2 regions of the Nonomuraea polychroma genome follow, and region 2 is predicted to be linked to the other one. Evidence: riboswitches for the same ligand, from Rfam matches in the RefSeq annotation. Region 2 holds a riboswitch; the other holds the start of a gene.
What was found. A riboswitch is a leader RNA that binds a small molecule or an ion and turns the genes downstream of it on or off. The one in region 2 is predicted to bind cyclic di-AMP.
Positions count from the first base shown of each region.

Region 1: it holds a riboswitch for cyclic di-AMP, as region 2 does, so the genes downstream of both, EDD27_RS26250 (CHAP domain-containing protein) here and EDD27_RS12675 (C40 family peptidase) in region 2, are expected to answer to the same signal.

Region 1 is NZ_SAUN01000001.1:5,750,385-5,753,585, reverse strand. It holds gene EDD27_RS26265 (C40 family peptidase) at 1-103, opposite strand, end outside; gene EDD27_RS26260 (helix-turn-helix transcriptional regulator) at 323-946, opposite strand; gene EDD27_RS26255 (MDR family MFS transporter) at 1,003-1,593, shown strand; cyclic di-AMP (ydaO/yuaA leader) riboswitch at 1,794-1,942, shown strand; gene EDD27_RS26250 (CHAP domain-containing protein) at 1,955-2,608, shown strand; gene EDD27_RS26245 (cupredoxin domain-containing protein) at 2,863-3,201, opposite strand, start outside.
Region 2 is NZ_SAUN01000001.1:2,857,674-2,860,874, forward strand. It holds gene EDD27_RS12670 (alpha/beta fold hydrolase) at 1-784, shown strand, start outside; gene EDD27_RS12675 (C40 family peptidase) at 1,018-1,710, opposite strand; cyclic di-AMP (ydaO/yuaA leader) riboswitch at 1,724-1,859, opposite strand; gene EDD27_RS12680 (Gfo/Idh/MocA family protein) at 1,977-2,930, opposite strand; gene EDD27_RS12685 (aldo/keto reductase) at 2,951-3,201, opposite strand, start outside.

The DNA.
Region 1 (3,201 bases), 2.9 Mb from region 2:
CCTCGGCGGGCGACGGGTCGGCGACGGCACTGCCTGAGCCGACGGTCAACACGGTCAAGGCCAGTGCCGCGGCCACTGCCATCTGCCCAAGCCTTGTCGGCACGGCCACTACGATGCCTCCTCGTAAATCGCTAAACCTGGGGCGAAATAGTACAGAAACGGAGGGTCTGGTTAGCCTGTTCGTGCCAACTGCCTTCGCGGGCGGGGACGTACTAACCGGCATAGCGGCAGCCGCGCCGGCCCATGTGGAGATACGCCCGGCACCTCCAGTGCGTTCAGCGCACGCAGGCGTACCGGCTCCGGGGAGCCGGGCGCAGGAACCTCAGCGATCGGCACCGCTCAACTGCTGAGGCCGAGCGGTGAGGCGGAGATCGGCGGCGGCGTGGGGATCTTCGTCCCGGCAGGGGAGGAACACCACTTCGTGGACATCACTGAGGACCTGGCGCTGCTGGTGGTGCGCTTCCGTTGAGGTAGCGCCGGGTGAGGTGCCGACGGTTCGGCGGAATGCCGCGAGAAAAGCACTCGGGGTCGCGTACCCCACGGCGTGCGCGGCCTGCGACACCGGCCGGCCTTCGGCGAGGAGAGGCAGGGCGGCCCGCAGCCGCATATGGGTGCGCCAGCGGTCGAAGCTCAACCCCGTGTCGCGGGCGAACAGCCGGGTCAGGGTGCGCCGGCTCGCCCCGATGGCGCGTGCGTGATCGTCAAGGCTCCGGGAGTCGGAGGGGTCGGCGAGCAGGGCGTCGGTCACGGCGCGCACGCGTTCGTCCACGGGAAGCGGAACATCGATCGGCAGCGCCGGCAAAGGATGCAACAGGTCGAGCACCACCGCCTCGGCCCGCAGCCGCGCGTCATCGGCGAGGTCCTCACGGGCGAGGTAGCCGATCAGATGGGGCGACCTGCTGGGTCGGCGCCGCGTCTTCCTCATCGGGGTGGCGCTGTTCGGCATGGCGAGTCTCGCCTGCGGGCTCGCCCAGCAGCCGTGGCAGCTCGTGGCCAGGCCTGGTGATCTCCGGTGTGCTGACCGACCTCACCTCGTGGCGCTGGATCTTCCTGATCAACCTTCCCGTAGCGGTGGTGGCCCTCGTACTGGTATCCCTGGTCTACGGCCTGCTCCAAGCCGGGGAATCGGGCTGGGGAGAGGTGGCCGTCATCGCTCCCCTGCTGCTGGCCGCCGTCCTGACCGCCGGGTTCCTCGTGGCGGAGTCACGGACGGCTGAGCCTCTGGTGCCGATGTCGTTCCTGGCCGACCGGACGCGTGCCGTCGCAGGCGGCGCGACCCTGCTGTTCTCCGCGGCCTTTTACGCGATGGCCTTCCTGCTGATGATCCACCTGCAGACCGTGCTCGGATACGGTCCGCTCCATGCCGGCGTCGCCTACCTGCCCTACGGCGCTGGAATCCTTGTGGGCATGTGGCTTTCCGCCCACGAGATGGGCTCCCCTCGTCCGGCGGCGGAAGGCTTCTCGTTCGCGCTCACCGTCGCCGCCGCCCTCCTCGCCCTCGGCTCCATCCTGATAGCCGCCCTGCTCCGAACCCGCCGCTCGGCCTCCGCACCTGACACCGCCGCCCACCAGACTCCAGCACGTCGCCGATGAAGTAAGCCCGGTTCGTAAAGTGCCGAAAGGTAAAGAATTATGCGGGAAATCCCCTATATGGCAGGGGATTTCGTCAGTCTGGCGAGAGGTGGAGTTGCCTAGCTCTATACGCGTCGCTTACGTTGAGGGATCCGTCGGGGGCCGATGCTGCCCCCACATTGCCGAGACCGCGTTCAGCAGCATGAACATCCTTCGTGTGGAGGACGCGGCCGCCGAATCCGCTTCGATGCGGAACCGGGGACCCAATCTCGTTGGGGTGAATCGGTGCGTGCCTCACGATGGCCGCCCCGTAGGGCACTTCCAGGCCCGAATCCGTCAGCTAACCCGGTAGGCGGCATGGAAGCAAGGAGCAAACCTCAGCATGACCAAGCACGTCCTCTCCCGTACCCTCATGCCCGCAAACCTTTCCCTGCTCGCTGCGGGCGTCACCATCGCGGCCGGCGCCCTTCTGGCGGGCGCCCCGGCATTCGCCGACCACCAGGGGCACAGGCAAGCCAACGCCCCTCAGGCCGCGCAGCAGAAGCCCGCCACGGCAGATGCGATCCTCAAGATCGCCGAGTCCCAGATGGGCGTGACGGAGAACGCGGCGGGCGGTGGGACGCCGTTCCACAGCTGGTACATGGCCTCGCAGCGGGCGAAGGAGACCGTGGCCCGTGACGGTGGGAGCATCCAGGCCTACGCGAACGCGCCGTGGTGCGCCATGTTCGTCTCCTGGGTCGGCGAGAAGGCCGGCGCCCGGCCGACCATCGGCTGGGACGCCTACACCATCACCTGGGCCAAGTGGTTCCAGAAGAACGGCCACTGGGGCACTCAGGCCAAGCCGGGCGCCGTCGTCTACTTCTCGTGGGACGACAAGAGCACCGACAGCATTGACCACATGGGGCTGGTCAAGAAGGACAACGGCGACGGCACCATCACCACGGTGGAAGGCAACACCGGCAACGGCAAGGTGGAGCAGCGCATCCGGCCCACGTCCCAGGTCGTCGGCTACGGCTACCCGCAGTACAACGCATAAGGAAAGCTTCATGGCTGGTGCACGGCGATGGTCTTCGCCGTGCACCAGCGCTTTTTCAGGAAAAGGTCGATGCCATCCGCAGCTGCCCGGTCCTGCTCAACACGTGCACAGCGGTCGCGCAGGCGCGGCCCACCGCGATCAACATCCACCACGGCAGACTCGGCAGCCCGAGCGACCGGCCGGCGTCGAGCGCAGCACGTGAGGTGGGCGCACCAGCCAGAGCGCCGCGTCTCGCCGTGCGGTGCCGGCATTGGTCACTTGACGGTCAGGGTGGTCTCCATGCCTTGGGCGCGGTGGTTTCCCACCGGGCACCACACCTCGTAGGTGCCGGGCTGAAGGGTTACCGTCCATTCGGTCTTCTTGCCGCCGTCGATGACGTCCGACTGTTGGGTGCCCATGCCGGGTCCCTTGAGGGCCATCGCGTGGGGCGCGCTTCCGACGTTGTCGAGCATGAACGTGTACGTGCCGGCGGTGAGGTCTCGCTTGGCCATCACGAAAGAGAACTCGTTCACCGTCACGTTGATCATGCTTCCCTGCTGGGCAGGCGACGTGGTCGCCTGACGGGCAGGAGGAGCCTCGGGTGCGCCCGCGCC
Region 2 (3,201 bases):
GCGGGCCAGCTATCTGACGGCGGGCGAACGGGGTCCGGTGGTGTTGCTGCTGCACGGGACGTACTGGAGCCGGGTCTGGCAGCCGGTGCTGGACGAGCTCGCGGCGGCGGGGCTGCGTCCCGTCGCGGTGGACCTGCCGGGGTTGGGGCGCTCCGAGGGGGAGCTCACGATGGCGACGGCGGCGGTTCCGGCGCTGGCCCGGTGGGTGGCGCGGTTCGCGGCGGCGGTGGGCGCCGGCGAACCGCTGGCCGTGGCGGGGCACGACATCGGGGGCGCGGTGGCGCAGCATCTGCTGGCCGCGGGCGAGGTGAAGGTGGGGCGGCTGGCGCTGGTCAACTCGGTCACGTACGACTCGTGGCCGGTGCCGGGCGTGGCCCGCTTCCGCGACCCGGCCGTGGTGGCGGCGGTGACCGCGGAGGAGCTGCTGGCCGCCCGCCGCACGGCCGTCACCACCGCGCTGGCCCGTCCGGCGACGGAGGCCGAGCTGGCCGACTACCTGGACCCGTGGAACGACGCCCGGGTGCGACGGTCATGGATGGCGCTGGCCGGGGCCGCCGACAGCCGCTACACGCTGGACCTGGTGCCCGCGCTGCAGGCCGACGGGACGCCGAAGCTGCTGGTGTGGGGCGAGGACGACACCTTCCAGGAGGTCAGGTACGCCGAGCGTTTCGCCGCCGAGATGCCGAACACCTCCCTGGTCCGCATCCGGCGCGCCGGTCACATCCCGATGGAGAACGACCCGGGCGCGGTCGCAGCCGCCCTGGCGCGGTTCTTCGCGGAGTGACCCTGGACGGGGTCAGCTCAGCTCGTCCCACTCGATCTCCTTGATCGAGCCGTCGGGCTGGTAGCGGAAGATCCGGGGTTCCCCATCTGCTCCCGGTCGTTCGGCCGGGGTCGCCTTGCCGACTTCGGCCGGGTGGAAGGGCAGGGCATAGGGCTCCGGGCCGGGTCGACCGGAACGCGGCGAGCGCGCGTCCCGGGTGGGGACGCGCGCTCGTTCGGATGTGATGAGGAGGGTCAGGCGGCGTACTCGGGGTAGCCGTAGCCGACGACCTGGGACTTCGGCCGGGTCCGCTCTTCGACCTTGCCGTTGCCGGTGTTGCCCTCGATCGTCGAGATGGTGCCGTCCTGGTTGTCCTTCACGACGAACCCGACGTGGTTGATGTCGCGGATGTCCTTGCTCCCGCTCCAGGAGAAGAACACGACGGCGCCGGGCTTGACGTCGGTGCCGAAGCGGTTGTTGGCCTTGAACCATTTGGCGTGGGCGACGGTCCAGGCGTCCCAGCCGAGCTGCGGGCGGGCGCCGGTCTGCTCGCCGACCCAGGAGATGAACATCGCGCACCAGGGAGCGTTCAGGTACGCGGCGCGGTTGCCGCCGTCGCGGGCGATGGTCTCGGCGGCGCGCTGGGAGTTGGCGTACCACTGCTGGTACGGGGTGCCGCCGCCGGCGGCGTTCTCGCTGGTGCCGACCTGGGACCTAGCCAGGGCCAGGACCTGATCGGCGGTGACGTTGATCTTGTTCTCGTTGGTCTTCGACTCGTCGGTCCTGGCGCCGGCCTGCTCGGCGGTGGCGACCGGCTGCTTGTCCGTCGCGGCGACGGCGGTGCCGGTGACGTGGGCGGTGACTGCTGAGGCCAGGATGGTGGCGCCGAGGGCGGCGCGGGCGATGTTGATCTTGTTGGCAGCAGCGGGGATGCGGAACTTGGCCATCGAGGGGGTTTACTCCTTGCTTCCATGCCGCTTACCGGGTTAGCTGACGGGCTCGGGCGTGGAAGCTGCCCTACGGCACCGAAGTGCCGATTCGCCCCAAATGACTGGGTCCCCGGTTCCGCGCAAGGCGGATTCAGCGGTCACAGGACTGTCCTGTGATGTTTCGTGCGATGGTCGGACACGACCGGACAAACCGGACGCATGCCTCAAGATGCCCCATAAGGTAATACATGCGGCAAGAGGATTACAACTAGATAAAAGCCCAGTTAGGCAAGTTGCCCGCGGGCGTCGGCCAGAAGCCCCATCATGGCAAGGGATTCGTCAAGCGGCATGATCGAACTCTCGGTCCTGCCTTCGGCCGTGGCAGCGCGGACTTCGCGGAGCTCCCCGGCGTACCCGTTGTCGGCCGGATCGAGCACGTGCTCTTCCGGCTCCACGGAGGGCCCGGTGAGGAGGATCCGCTGCGGCGCCCAGAACGGGGCCTGGATGTCGGCGCGCATCTGAGTACCCACAACGCGGGCATCGTTCGGGTAATTCCCGAGCAACGAGGTCGCCACGAGAGCGTGCCTGCCGCCGGGATAGAGCAAAACACCGGCAGCCTCCGCGTCCACCCCGTTCGGGGCCAGAGAGCCGGTGACACGCAGGTCGGTCGGCATGCCGAGGAGCAGCTGGGCCAGCCCGAACGGGTAGATCCCCAGGTCGAGCAGCGCGCCGCCGCCCAGCTCGGGCGCCCACAGGCGGTGCGCGGGGTCGTAGGGCAGGGTGAAGCCGAAAGAGGCCTGCACCGAGCGGATCTCGCCGAACCGCTCATCGGAGGCGATCTTCTGGATGAGGGGGTTGAACCTCATCCACATCGCCTCCATGAGGAACACACCGGCATCCCGCGCCAGGCGCACCATCTTCTCGGCGTCGTCCACGGTGGCGGCCAGCGGCTTCTCGCACAGCACGGCCTTGCCCGCGGCGATGGCGGCCTCGGCGACCTGCAGGTGCTGGGCGTGCGGAGTGGCCACGTAGATCGCGTCCACGGCCGGATCCGCGCACAGCCGCTCATAGGAGTCGTAGGCCGACTCCGCGCCCAGCGTCGCGGCCAGGGCCTGCGCGCGGCCCAGGTTTCTGGAGCCGACGGCGGCCACCCGCATGCCGGGCTCGGCGGCGATGGCCGCTCCCACCGTCCGCGCGATGCCGCCTGTCGCCGCTATTCCCCACGCAAAGTCCCGCACAAACGGAGATCGTAGACCTGTCAGGTCATGTTAAAGGTGTCGGGGTCGGGTCCGATGCGCTTGTTCCTGTTCATGGCGCCGATCGCGGCCATGTCCTCGGCGTCGAGGATGAAGTCGAACACGTTGAAGTTCTCGCGGATCCGCGAGGGGTTCGCGGACTTGGGGATGACGACGTTGCCGAGCTGCAGGTGCCAGCGGAGCACGATCTGGGCGGGCGTCTTGCCGTACTTGCCCGACAACACGCTCAGCGCCGGGTCGTCGAGCAGCCCCT